2 linked regions of the Alkalinema sp. FACHB-956 genome follow. The protein of the gene in region 1 binds, or shares a complex with, the protein of each later gene. Links are inferred from orthologs where the notes say so. Each region holds a gene or a part of one and is shown in the gene's direction. Other genes may lie near its edges.

Region 1 (6,625 bases):
GTTGCTGGGGGATTGTTAGAGGCCGTTTCTGAACTGGGGGCTACCTCCCGCACCTCAATATGGTTCAGCAACGTGGTCACAAAGGCAAACAACAGAAACGGCAAAGACAATACCAGAATGAGCCCAACCGTGGCCAGGGCATAGATAGGCCGACTGGCCCCCATGAGGCCCATGGCGGCAGCAAGACTCAGAAAAATCACAAGCAGCCAAACGATAATTTGACCGTAGATATCCCCAAAGGAAAGTGTGCAAGCTAAGCGATACCGATGCAGGTTCTTAAAGTTATTCATGATCAATCCCAAAAGGCGTTTTATCTGGAAAACGTCTACACAGGCTCAATAAGTTATGGGTAAACAGAGTGAACAGAGTGGACGGCAACTTGTACTCGTGGGATTGGCTGCGATGACTAGCACCAATCAGCCTGAGCACCAATTAATGCAGGCGATTAGGAATATCTCAGCTTAAAACTCACACGCAGGTTTGTGGGGATTCTCAATGTATTTGAACAGTTCTTAACTTTAATTCACACGATCCCCAGTGATCCCCAGCAGCAATCACGAAATCAGCTCCCAAAGATCGTGGGAGGCATTAGATGGGGTGTCACACCAAACATCGGATTCACCATTGCACTCAGCATTTGAGGCAAGTCCGTGGAAGCGAGCGATTGGCATCAAGCATTGGCATCAAGCATTGGCATCAAGAATTGGCATCAAGCATTCACATCAAGTATTAGCATCAATAGATCACTTCAAAGGTCTCAAGAGGATCCATTTTCCCTTTCACAATCAAACGCCCGATCGCGTGGCATTCCACCTGCCCTTGCACCGCTTGATAGGTTGTTTTTCCGAGGAGAATTTGCTGGGCTTGGGCTGCGCTTTCTAACCGAGCTGCCGTGTTGACCACATCTCCCAAAATGGTATAGTCCATCCGCAAATCACTCCCGAGGCACCCTGCGACTACTTCACCGGAATTAATGCCAATGCCAATCTGGATGGGAATGGGGTGGTGTTGATTCATCTCAGCCACTTTCTGCTGAATCGCGATCGCGCAATTTACCGCCCGCAATTCCTGATCCGCTTGGGAGATCGGAGCGCCAAAGACCACCATGATGGCATCGCCGATAAATTTATCGATCGTGCCCTCATAGTGAAATACGATGTCGATAATTTCGCGAAAGTATCGATTCAGAACCCAAAAAATGTCGTGGGGGCTACTGTGTTCTGCCCAGGTCGTAAAGCCTCGCACATCGCAGAAAAAACAGGTCACATAGCGCCGTTCACCTTCAATAATCCGATCGAAATCCGGTTGAGACATTAAGCGCTCAATCAGTTGTTGAGTGACAAATCGTCCAAAGAGCCCTTGGATTCGATTGGCTCGCAGTTTCTCCTGTTCCCACAAGTGTTGAAAACGCAGCAGTGGATTTTGCAAAATCTCTCGACGGTAGGTTTGTATCCCCACCCGGCCCTGTTTGACCAGTTCGCGGGAGGCATCACGCAGGGTGAACTGCTTCTGCGCGGGTAAAGGCAACAGGCGATCGTGCTCTAGGGACTGGATCAGGTGCGGATGGATTTCTGGATCAATTTTCAGCACTTCAAAAATGGCGCAGCGTCCATAGCGTGACCGCCCCCCTGTGCCTGAGCCATGGCAAGTGGGACAGCCCACCTCGCGCCAGAGTTCCTGGGCCATCTGGCTTTCGGGATAGATCAGCCTGGTTTCCTCTAAGGTTGCAGGCACTAATTGTTTACAGTCTTCGCATAACCGAGGCAACAGCATCTGCGAAACGATACCAGAAACGAGGGTGAGAATCTCAGTGGTGGTGAAGCCCCAAGCCCGGAGATTATAGAGCACATCGATCCCAACAAAGGGCGTATCAATGCAAGTTAAAACCCAGTGGCCAGCACTGGTTGCCTGTTTGACTGCTGCGTCATTGTCACCAGTGAGTTGATCAATCACTAGGGCCATTTCCGGATGCGCAACCGCCAAATTGATCGCCTCTAACCAAGCCTGTTCTGAAGGTTCCACCCATTGCAGCTTCCATTCCGGCGGAAAGAGAAAGGCATCCTCCAAGAGGGCACGATCGGAACTCAGAACTGTCATGGGGTGCCCCTGTTGCCACAGACGATAGGCAATCATAAACAAGGTCGTTGTTTTGCCGGTTCCTGCTTGGCCGGTGATGGGAAAGAGCCCTGGTTTGCCTGCGAGGATCTCTTCAACTAAGCCATGGGCAGCAGTGGGCGTAATGTAGCGATCGATCGGATGGTCTGCCAAGTTGAAAAAGGTGGGCATTGTGATAGAGCCTCTCATGGAAATACAAGGGACACTGAAATCGTGCAACGGGACTCAAACTGGCAACTCCCATTCATTCCTTAAAAGTTCAGAGCTTAAAAAGGAGAGATTTTTAACAATGAGATGTCTATAGATATGCCGTACCCCAAGGCTTCCATCATTGATTTCTCGCACAAGTGCCTATGATATGGCGCACAAAAGTCCTTGGAAGCAACCTAGCATTCCCAGGACTGGTCAATCTCTCTTGTTCAATTTGAATATTGCTTGAATCTTCTCCAGTGTTAGAGAAGGTTAGGTTACAGGAGCTTGGTGCGTTGGATTTTGCGTTGACGGAATGGTTGTCGTGGAAAACCATTCCATCTGGGATCAAGGTTAGAGGGGATCTCACCTGGAAATTGCAATTGCGATCTTAACAAGGACAACCCTGAATAGAGTTCTGATGGATCCCTTGACTTTTTGGCTGACCATCAATGGAGTCTCAGTCGCGCCCTTCCTGGAGAACAAGCAATCGATCTGGAAAAAATCTGAACCCAGCACGAATTCTAGGAAAACAGGTGCTATGGTTAGCCATACGCTCGTTTTTTTCGATCGGTCTACAGGAGCTGACTATGAGCTATCGGATGAGTCGCCGCGCCTATGCAGAAACCTACGGGCCTACGGTGGGCGATCGTGTGCGGCTGGCAGATACCGAACTCATCATAGAAGTGGAGCAGGATTACACAACCTATGGCGATGAGGTGAAATTTGGCGGGGGTAAGGTGATCCGCGATGGAATGGGGCAGTCTCCCATTACCAATGCCGATGGAGCCGTGGATACGGTGATTACCAATGCGCTGATTGTCGATTACTGGGGCATTGTCAAGGCAGATATCGGGATCAAGGATGGCCACATCTGTGCGATCGGTAAAGCGGGGAATCCCTACGTTCAGGATAACGTCGATATCATTATTGGCCCAGGAACAGAGGCGATCGCGGGGGAAGGCTTGATTCTGACCGCTGGAGGCATTGATACCCATATTCACTTCATTTGCCCACAACAAATTGAAGTGGCGATCGCGGCGGGCATTACAACCATGATTGGCGGAGGAACCGGGCCAGCGGCGGGCACCAATGCCACCACCTGTACACCGGGGCCGTGGTACTTAGGGCAAATGCTGAAGTCCTTGGATGCGTTTCCCATGAATTTTGGGTTGTTGGGGAAGGGCAATTCGGCGCAACCGGAAGCGTTGGAGGAACAGGTGGAAGCGGGGGCGATCGGCCTCAAGCTCCATGAGGACTGGGGCACAACTCCAGCGGCGATCGATACTTGCCTGGGCGTAGCGGAAGACTATGATGTGCAAGTGGCGATTCACACCGATACGCTGAATGAGGCGGGGTTTGTGGAAGACACGATCGCGGCGTTCAAAAATCGCGTCATTCACACCTACCACACCGAAGGTGCAGGCGGCGGCCACGCTCCGGACATTATTAAAGTCTGCGGCCAACCCAATGTGCTGCCGTCTTCTACCAATCCAACACGCCCCTACACGGTGAATACGTTGGATGAGCACTTGGATATGCTGATGGTGTGCCACCACTTAGATCCCAGCATTCCAGAAGATGTCGCCTTTGCGGAGTCGCGGATTCGGCGAGAAACGATCGCGGCGGAAGATATCCTCCATGATCTGGGAGCCTTTAGCATTATTTCGTCGGATTCCCAAGCCATGGGTCGGATTGGGGAAGTGATTCTGCGCACCTGGCAGACAGCCCATAAGATGAAGGTGCAACGGGGAGCCTTGGAAACCGATCCAGCAACCCATGATAATTTCCGGGTGAAACGCTACGTTGCAAAGTACACGATCAATCCAGCGATTACCCACGGCATTGTGAAGTATGTCGGTTCGGTGGAAGTGGGTAAGTTCGCTGATTTATGTTTGTGGAAACCGGCAATGTTTGGAGTAAAGCCAGAAATGGTGATTAAAGGCGGCATGATTGCTTGGTCGCAAATGGGAGACGCCAATGCCAGCATTCCCACACCACAACCTGTCCATATGCGTCCGATGTTTGGCAATTTTGGCGGTGCGGTGCAGGGCACTTCGCTGACGTTTGTGTCTAAGGCCGCTTTGAAAAAGGGCGTGCCCGATGCGCTGGGCTTGCAGAAAAAGGCGGTGGCAGTTTCGGGAATTCGTAGCTTGAGTAAGCGGGATCTGAAGCTGAATGATGCCTTGCCGCAGATGGAGGTTGACCCAGAGACCTATGAAGTGCGGGCGGATGGGGAATTGCTCACTTGTGAGCCTGCGACGGTGTTACCCATGGCACAGCGCTATTTTCTGTTCTAGAAATTTTCTGTTCTAGATAGGCAGAACCGGAGGGGCGATCGCCCCTCCTCAATTTTGAGGTTTAAGCGACACCTGAATGATCCCGTTCTTAATTGCCCAATACTTGACGTAACTGCTCAATCCCAGTGACCAAAAGCCGCGTTGTTCGAGCAATCACTACCGTCTGGAGTCAGTTGTCATCGAGTTTCTAACTTGGTGCGATAGTCCGCGAGAATTTCTTCGAGACTAGCTTGAAGATGGCTGGTTGTCGGAGGTAGTCAGCATGATTACCCCTAGCTTAGGCAGATCATCCTCTCGAAGAGGTTTCATTCGTCTCATGGTGAAACGATGAGCGGCTTAAAAAAATCTTAAACGGATTCTATAGTGAAGATCAGTAATGTTCATTCCAGGGGTGACAGCTCGCTATGTACGTTCTAATTGGTGGGGCAGGAATGATGGGACTGGGGTTAGCCCAGCAGTTATTAACTCTCGGTCATACTGTGGCAATCATTGATATAGACCCACTTGCCTGTCGCTTTGCCCGTGAGAAAATTGGAGTCATGGCATTTGAAGGTAGCGCTGTTAGCACAAAAGTTCTTATTGAGGCAGGGATTCGAAAAGCCAATGCAGTTGTTGCTGCACTCAGAGATGACGCATTGAATTTAGCCATGATTACATTGTCGAGGAGTTATGGGGTTTCTCATATAGTGGTGCGAATGCGAGATCAGGAATTTCTAGAAGCTTACCGTTTAGCGCAAGCCAGCCATATTATCAGCACAGTTGACTTAGCCGTTGCAACAATGGTAAATGCCATTGAATACCCCGCAGTTGAGTCAATGATGCACTTTGAGCAGGGGCAGGTAGAAGTACTAAAGTTGCCTGTTCCAGTCGATTGCTATGTGGCTGGTCGTACCGTTGCCCAAATTGCTCAAGACCCACGTTTTCCAAACAGTTCACTAATCATTGGTTACCAATGCCATACCTGCGCCAATCTGGAAATTCCAAATGGTAGTACTGTGTTGGAAGCAGGTTCGACAATTCTGGTTGTCACTCGTCCTGAGTTAGTTCACCAAATGATTGATTTTCTGGGCATTCAGGCTAGTCATCTTCCAACTTTAAAAGTTTCTCATCCAAATCTTTAATGTAAGGTTGTACCAGATCTTCTGGCACAATTCGCTTGCGGAGCGCAGCACTCACGGCACCTTTTTCTGCTAGAAGCAGCTGCCGCCGAATTGCGTCTAGTCCGTGGCGATCGCCCCGTAGTTGATCTGCCCGATATTGATTATGAAAGTCACGCAGCACCCGTTCTGACTCTGCTACTCGTGCCTGGTAGGACGCCCAAAGTTCTTCGTAAATTGCCTTGGGCAGGATGCCTGACTTCAGTAAACTGTCTAATTCGTCTTGAGCTGCTTTAGCTGCAATTAACTGAATCTGTAGCTTTCCAGACTGTTCCATTTCATCAGAAGCTTGATTGATTTTTAACCGTTTGACCAGCCAAGGTAGACTTAGCCCTTGTCCAACTAGAGAGAACAGCACTGCGCCAAAGATCAATTCAATGATATTATTTCGTCCAGGCAAAGTTAGTGGAATACTGAGCGCCAATGCCATTGACAAAGAGCCTTTAATATTCCCTAGGAATAAAACATGCTGCCAGCGTAGGGGAATGGGGCGATCGAACCAACGCAGTCCGGCTAGCAACAAGTAGACTGAGAGAATTCGCCCCAGTTGACACGCCAAAATCACAAGCAGGATAGACGGTAGAATTTTCCACAGCGTCACTGGGTTAATCTCGATGCCGATTAGCAAGAAAATAAATGTATTGACTCCAAAACCTGCATACTCCCAAAAACTCAATAAAGCAATGCGATCAGAAGCAGATGAACTGCGAGTTAACCCAAGATTGCCAAAAATGAGTCCAGCAATGACTACCGCCACCGCACCCGATACCCCCAAGAATTGTCCAATCTGAAAGGTTCCTAATGCTAAAGCGACGGTTAGCAAGAGCCTACTTAAGGGGTCATTGAGCTGAGCAAAAATAGGTA
Region 2 (6,635 bases), on another replicon or contig:
ATCGAAAGTAAAAGAGCCCTGGCAGAAAATGTCGTGGGAACGGGTGAAAATTGGCTCACGGAACTCAATACCGATCAACTCAGAGATTTACTTTTGCTCGATCGACGGGCCGTGATTGCGGATGAAGCGACTAGCGCTACAAGCCCATGATGCCTCCAGCAAGTTACCAATTTATTCAAGTTACCAACTAATTGAGGAAGATCGCAAAAATAGGTTGACAATTCTAGCTTAGAATTTCCCGCGAAAATGGAAATTAATGACTAGAAATTGCGGGGTTTTAGGGGTTTCAACAAAAATGCAAAACTTGGGGAGATTGTATCGTGAGTGCAAAGATACGGTAACTTGGTAACACCTGTTTTTTGGCTTTCCCATGCAGCAATTTCATCATTCTTTGAGTCTCACCATACAGGGTCACAAGGAGGTTGAACAACAGCTTAAACAAAAACAGTGGACGATTGCTCAGTTAGCGGATGTGGCTTCGGTTCACCTGACGATCGCTCAGAATTTCCAGGCTGGGAAACAGGTAGATTCTGAAAGCTTTTCCCGTTTGTGCCATGCGATCCAAATCCATTGGGGATCAGTTTGTGCACAAACCCTGGATTCATTGCAGGCCATGTCTCCATCCTGTCTCTGTGAATTCAGCGGTTGTACCACCGATTTGGATGCCTGTCATGAATTGTCCTTTCAGATTATTCGGCAACAATGCCGCGAAAAAATTCTGTCGCAGCATAGCAAAATTCGCTTATTCAATCAGCAACTCATTGAGATTGATCAACTCTATGTTGATAGTTATTTTTTAAACGCTCCGACCAAAATCAGTGAACTGACTGCTCTCGGGCGTTGGGGTGTGCGAAAATCTAGTTTTGCAGTTGCCAATGCTCCCTCGCCGCTCCTCGTATTAGGCAAACCGGGCGCAGGAAAAACCACCCTGCTGAAACAACTCGCGATCGCTTGCTGTCGGGGACAGTTCAAATCTGAGTTAATTCCAGTGTGGATTGAACTTCAACCCGTGGATCACCCCCATTGGCACTTTTTATATGCCATTTTGGAGGCGATGGGTTTATGTTCCCAGGAATCCCATGCCCAAGAATTTGCCCAAGACCGAGAGCGGCTCAACCAACTCCTAACCCAAGGCCAGCTCTTAATCTTCATAGATGGCTTGGATGAAGTCCCCCTGGCCTTTCGCAAAAAGGTGCAAGAGCAAATTTGTTGGTTGTTACAACATCCGGTGTATCGCAAAAATGATGTGATCCTCAGTTGCCGAACACCCACGATCGAAGCTTGGAGCCCACGTTGGAAAAATCAATTATTTACAGCAGTGGAAATTGCTGACTTGAATGAGCGACAAGTGGAATCCTTCGTTCAAGCCTGGTTACAAACCCGCCGAGAGGCCCAACAACCTCTAGAGCGACCGTGGCAATCATTTTTTTCCAGCCTTAGGCGTTGTTTTGAGCGTAGGGAACTGACACTGACGCCCATGCTGTTGGGGTTGGCCTGTTGGGTTTTTGAAAATACGGGGGATCTGCCGCCCCAGGTGTCTCAACTTTATGGAGCAGCGATCGAGTTACTGCTGACCCCGGGCCAAGCCGAGCTCCAGGTATCCTCCAAATTAGCGGAGCGGATTTATCATCAATTGACTTCTCTCGATCGCAGGCAGATCCTCATGGAAATTGCGATTCGCAAAATTGAGACTTCGCCTAATTTTGTGATTTTTGATCAGTCTGAGCTGGTGAATTGGATTAACCAGATTCTGGAATTGCATCACTATCGCGATGGCTTAGCAATTCTCATGATGATTGCAGATAAACAAGGTTTGCTGATACAAAAAGCCGATCGTCGCTGGTCATTTTCCCATTCGATTTTTCAGGAATATTTCATTACGCAATGGTTGCTGCAACAGTCTCCCATGCAACTTGCGGAGAAGCTGATTCATCCATCTTGGCAACCGGCGATCGAACAAATTGTCCGCTCTCAAAAACAATCCGATCGCTTAATCGGTGCGCTCAAACAAGCCATTGATCAAATGCTGGCTCAGGATACCCAACTCCAAACCTTGCTGCGGTGGGTCAATCAAAAAGCGAATACCTTGGTCGTCCCCTATAAACCGGCGGCGGTGCGCATGTTTTACCTTGGGTTGGCCCATGCCTTAACGAGCGATCTTAGCCGTGATCTGGCCCGTGCCCGTGCCCTAGATGCGGCGTTGGCGATCGATGTCACGCTGGATTTAGATTTAGACTTCAACCTCGATTTAGACTTTGCCCTAGCCCGCATCCTAGCCCGTGCCCTGGATTTTGACCTCGATCGGGCCTTGGCGCTGGCCCGTGCCCTGGCCCGTGCCCTGGATTGCACCCTAGCGCTGGCCCATACGCCTGCTTTGGCCTTGGATTGTGCCTTGGAGGAAACCCTCTCGCTGGATCTCATCCGGGCCTTGGACTATGCCCTCGATTGTGCCCGTACCTTGGCCCCAGATCTGACCCATTCTCTCGCACACTACAGAGCCATCATCCTAGCCGCAGAACAAAATGGAATGGATACGTTTTTAGGCTGGTGGCAACTCTACGGCCAACAGTGGATAGAGCAACTCCGTCAAATTATCATTACCCATCGCAATCTTGGTCATGCATGGCCCCTAAGTCGGCAACAGAAGGAACGACTGAAGCAATACGATCGCGCCAATCAATTTCTTGTGCAATTGCTGAAAATTGAAGGAGCCGTGAGTGAAGCAACGAAAAGTCAGATCGAAACAACGTTATTGCTACCGGCGACCAGAATCTTTTGAGCCGAGGTCTGATGGTATGGTGGTAGTGCGTCTGAGGTGATTGCTGTGTCTTCGATCGATTCTCCGATATCCCAATCCACGGTTAGCTCCACTGCTAGCTCCACTGCTAGCTCTAACTGGCATGGTTTACTGAACCTAGAATTTCAGGCCGTCAATGGCAAGACTCGGCTAACCCATAGCCAAGCGATCGCCCCCTACAAAGTGCAGCGATCGTTTGCCCAAGCCGATGGCACCTGTCAGGTGGTGATGTTGCACACAGCGGGCGGGATGGTTGGTGGCGATCGCTTAACGACGGCAGTGACGATCGGGGAACAGGCTCAGGTGTTGCTCACCACCGCTGCTGCCGCGAAAATTTATAAATCGACGGGAACCCTCACCCAGCAAACCGTTCACCTGACCGTAGCGCCCCAGGCTTGTCTAGAATGGCTGCCCCAGGAAACGATTTTGTTCGATCGCGCCCAGTATCGTCAGGATCTCCGGATTGAACTGGCAGCGGGGGCGCAGGTGGTGCTGTGGGAAATCACGCGCTTTGGTCGGACGGCGCGGGGCGAGCAATTTAGCCAAGGAGATTGGCGATCGCACACGGAGGTTTGGCAGGCGGGCACCCCTCTTTGGATCGATCGGCAATGGCTTCCCGGTTCGCCGGAAATGCTGGCCAGTCCCCACGGATTGAATCATTGTCCGATCGTGGGCACCTTGGCTTGGATAGGCCGATCCCTGGACAAGTCAGATGTTGAAGTGGCTCGGCAGTTATGGGACCCGATCGCGGCGCACCATCCCGATGACCAATTTGGTGTGACCCGCTTACCCCAGGGGTTGCTCTGTCGCTACCGAGGCCATTCCAGCACCGCAGTGCGCCATGGGTTCATTCAGACTTGGCAATGGATTCGATCGGTGCAAGGTCGATCGTGGGAGGAGTTACCCCGGGTCTGGATGCTGTAGCTAGATGCTGTAGCTAGATGGTTGTCACGAGTTCTAAGATTTAGCTTATGAATTTTGAGATTCTGGGAAAGGAGTTGTAAACTCAAACTCGGATTGTTCTAGTCCATTTGCTTGTTGATTACCGTTGGTTGAGTTTGCCATGCAACTGTCACCCCAAGAAAAAGATAAATTGCTCATTTTTACAGCGGCGCTGCTCGCGGAACGACGCAAAAATCGCGGCCTCAAACTCAACTACCCGGAAGCCGTTGCCTACATTACCGCTGGCATTCTGGAGGGGGCACGGGATGGCCGCACGGTGGCGGAACTGATGACCTATGGCAAGACGTTACTCAGCCGCGATGATGTGATGGAGGGGATTGCAGAAATGATCCCTGAAGTGCAGGTGGAAGCCACGTTTCCCGATGGCACTAAACTCGTTACCGTCCACGATCCCATTCAGTAAAGCCTCCCTCCAGCCCAGATCCCCTCCAGTAAAATAGAAGGACTCCTTTTGAGGAGGATAGAGGATGGGATTAGATATTGGTTTATTGCTGGAATATTATGATACCGATGGCTGGCAGCCTGCTTTGCATGTCGCCGATCGGGTGAAAAACCCACGCACGCACCTCGGGCTTCTGGAAGTATGTTCGTGGAGCTGGCGACAATCTCCTACCTCCATATTTTTTGGAGATGATCCCATCATCCCCTTCAATCTAGGACTGCCTACAGATCTTTCTGCAAGGGTTTGGGAAGCCGTGCACTTGAATTTTGAAGACGATGATGAGTATGCTGGATGGATTGCGCTGCCTGACCTGTATCTATCAGAGTGGTCGGAACAAATGGTCTTGGTTGAGGGGTGGGTGGAACCGCAGTATGCCCATCTATTTGGAGACGGCTATCAACCCGCCCCGATCGCTCAACTGAAAGCGATGGGAACCCATGGTTACCACTTGGCTCAGACGCTCCAGTGGTGTCGCCGAGCTAAAACTCCTGCGGCCTTTGCTGAGTACCAAAAACATGGCCTACAGCCCTATGAGTCTCGCCTCCGTGTCACATGGCTGGAACCCTTAATAGAATTTGTCAGGAGAATCTGGGATGAGGGTTTATCGGGATTAGTGGAACTGGAATTTCCAGAACGTTATCGTTTGATTACGACCGTTGGCTAGTGGGTCAGGCTAGGTTCATGGGTTTGGCAATCTTGAAATAGTCAATAGAGGGTGAGGTGAATAGATTGAGTAGACGATCTGAATGTTGAAAAGACTCAGTATCGACAAGCCTCGGTATCGAAAAGACATTGACGCAGTAGGATTTGCACTGCATCATACAAATGGTTCAGACTTGTGGTTCAGACTTGTGGTTCAGACTTGCACATCGTGTATTGAGCAGTTGTCAGAACAATTGTGAATCATTACGCTATATGGCAGTCTCAGGACGGAGTGAACAATCTAGCTACAACATTATTTACAACATTGCGAGGTGTTGTCCATGATTCCCGGTGAAATTTTTCCCGCTGAAGGTGAGATTGAATTAAACGCCAATCGGCCCACAGTCACGATCGCGGTGGCCAATACGGGCGATCGACCGGTTCAGGTTGGATCCCATTTCCATTTCTATGAAGTGAATGCTGCGTTGACCTTCGATCGGGCCTCGGCTCGGGGGATGCGGCTGGATATTCCGGCGGGTACAGCGGTGCGGTTTGAACCCGGCGATGAGAAGGAAGTAACCTTGGTGCCCTACGTCGGCAAGCGCGAGGTCTATGGCTTCAATGCCCAGATCGAAGGCAAGCTGGACGGCAAAGCGAAGAAATCTGGTAGCAAAAAGAAAAATAAATAGGTAACAATCATCTGGGTAGACGGATATCCGTCTAGTTTGGCAATCTCAACCTGATGGGAGGGGCGTTATCTTAAACGGTAGGCGGGTCTGATACTGAGATCCGACGAATGGATAAGAGATTCGATCGTTCATCAGGGAATTCATGATGAGAAGTTTTAAAGAACTGCGGCGGTTTAATTTAGATTCGTTGCAAACGTTAAAGGCGATCTTAACCCTATTGCGAGATCCCAGTCAGACGGAATCGGTCTATGACGTGGAAGATGGATTATGCAACACCGAAGCCATGAAAGCGGCAACGGAAAAAATGATGTCTATTCCTGAAATTGCGCAGCTAGTTCGCGATCGCTACATTGTGCCGACACCGGATTTGGCAAAACTGCTGCTCTGTCCGGACGGATCGCTGGGAAAAGCCTATGCCAACTACATTACGGGGTTTGGCTTTGATCCAGATTTCTATCGAAAAATGGAAATCAAGGACGATATGACCTATCTGCTTTTCCGGTTGCGGCAAACCCATGATATCTGGCATGTAGTGGCGGGATTTTCCGTAGATGTGGCAGGGGAAATTGGCATTAAAGCGTTTGAATTGGCACAAACCCATCGACCGTTGTCGGGGATCTTGATTGCTGGAGCATTTTTGCAAACGTTACTGAAATCGCCTCGGGATCTAGAAATCTTATTGTCCCAAATTTCGCGAGGGTATCAGTTAGGATTGCGGGCAAAACCATTTTTAGCCCAACGCTGGGAGGAACACTGGGAGAAACCATTAGCTCAATGGCGAGAAGAACTCGGTGTTACGGTATAAACAATCATTAGCCAGTCGGCTAGTAGACGCATCATCTATAAGCTAGTAAAGCTCATGGGTGTTGAAGCTCATAATTTACGAATTTTGACGGTATTGAGTTTGTTGGGTTGATAGAATGAAACGGGTTCAAGGAATCCAACAAACTCAAGTGGTGATTTAGGAAACGGGTGCCATGACCAGTCAAATTAGCAGTCGGCCTAGGAATGTATTGGGTGGGGAGTTGCAGTGTTGTTGCACGTCGCCCAAGACGGGGTTTTATCGGGATGGGTTTTGTCAAACCGATAAGTGGGATTATGG

The links.
Region 2: the proteins of ureC (region 1) and ureA are in contact, whole or in part, in a crystal structure (PDB 4CEU), measured with the Sporosarcina pasteurii proteins. The link is inferred for Alkalinema sp. FACHB-956 from one-to-one orthologs. Residues at the interface, in WP_115362090.1 of Sporosarcina pasteurii: Lys441, Phe442, Asp463, Pro464, Ser465, Ala466, Ser467, Ile468, Thr470, Pro471, Gln472, Pro473, Met475, Arg477, Gln565, Arg566, Tyr567, Phe568, Leu569, Phe570; in WP_115362093.1 of Sporosarcina pasteurii: Ala6, Glu9, Lys10, Ile13, Ala16, Leu19, Arg23, Asn31, Tyr32, Pro33, Glu34, Val36, Thr40, Met44, Met70, Glu71, Val73, Met76, Asp78, Gln81, Ala82, Glu83, Leu92.

Annotation. Positions count from the first base shown.
Region 1 is NZ_JACJRC010000003.1:74,801-81,425, forward strand. Bases 2,315-5,249 are described here. They hold ureC (urease subunit alpha), read left to right. Parts: upstream 2,315-2,894; coding sequence 2,895-4,604; downstream 4,605-5,249. Other genes in these bases: H6G21_RS05540 (TrkA family potassium uptake protein), read left to right, coding at 5,009-5,249. Outside these bases: H6G21_RS05525 (hypothetical protein), read right to left, coding at 1-290; H6G21_RS05530 (adenylate/guanylate cyclase domain-containing protein), read right to left, coding at 736-2,286; more of H6G21_RS05540, read left to right, coding at 5,250-5,725; H6G21_RS05545 (cation:proton antiporter), read right to left, coding at 5,682-6,625.
Region 2 is NZ_JACJRC010000013.1:71,599-78,233, forward strand. The notes cover bases 2,567-5,511. They hold ureA (urease subunit gamma), read left to right. Parts: upstream 2,567-3,860; coding sequence 3,861-4,163; downstream 4,164-5,511. Other genes in these bases: H6G21_RS14820 (NACHT domain-containing protein), read left to right, coding at 2,567-2,779; H6G21_RS14825 (urease accessory protein UreD), read left to right, coding at 2,825-3,721; H6G21_RS14835 (hypothetical protein), read left to right, coding at 4,228-4,866; H6G21_RS14840 (urease subunit beta), read left to right, coding at 5,186-5,511. Also shown: H6G21_RS14815 (SNF2-related protein), read left to right, coding at 1-150; more of H6G21_RS14820, read left to right, coding at 371-2,566; more of H6G21_RS14840, read left to right, coding at 5,512-5,533; H6G21_RS14845 (Coq4 family protein), read left to right, coding at 5,676-6,338; H6G21_RS14850 (DUF2237 domain-containing protein), read left to right, coding at 6,511-6,635.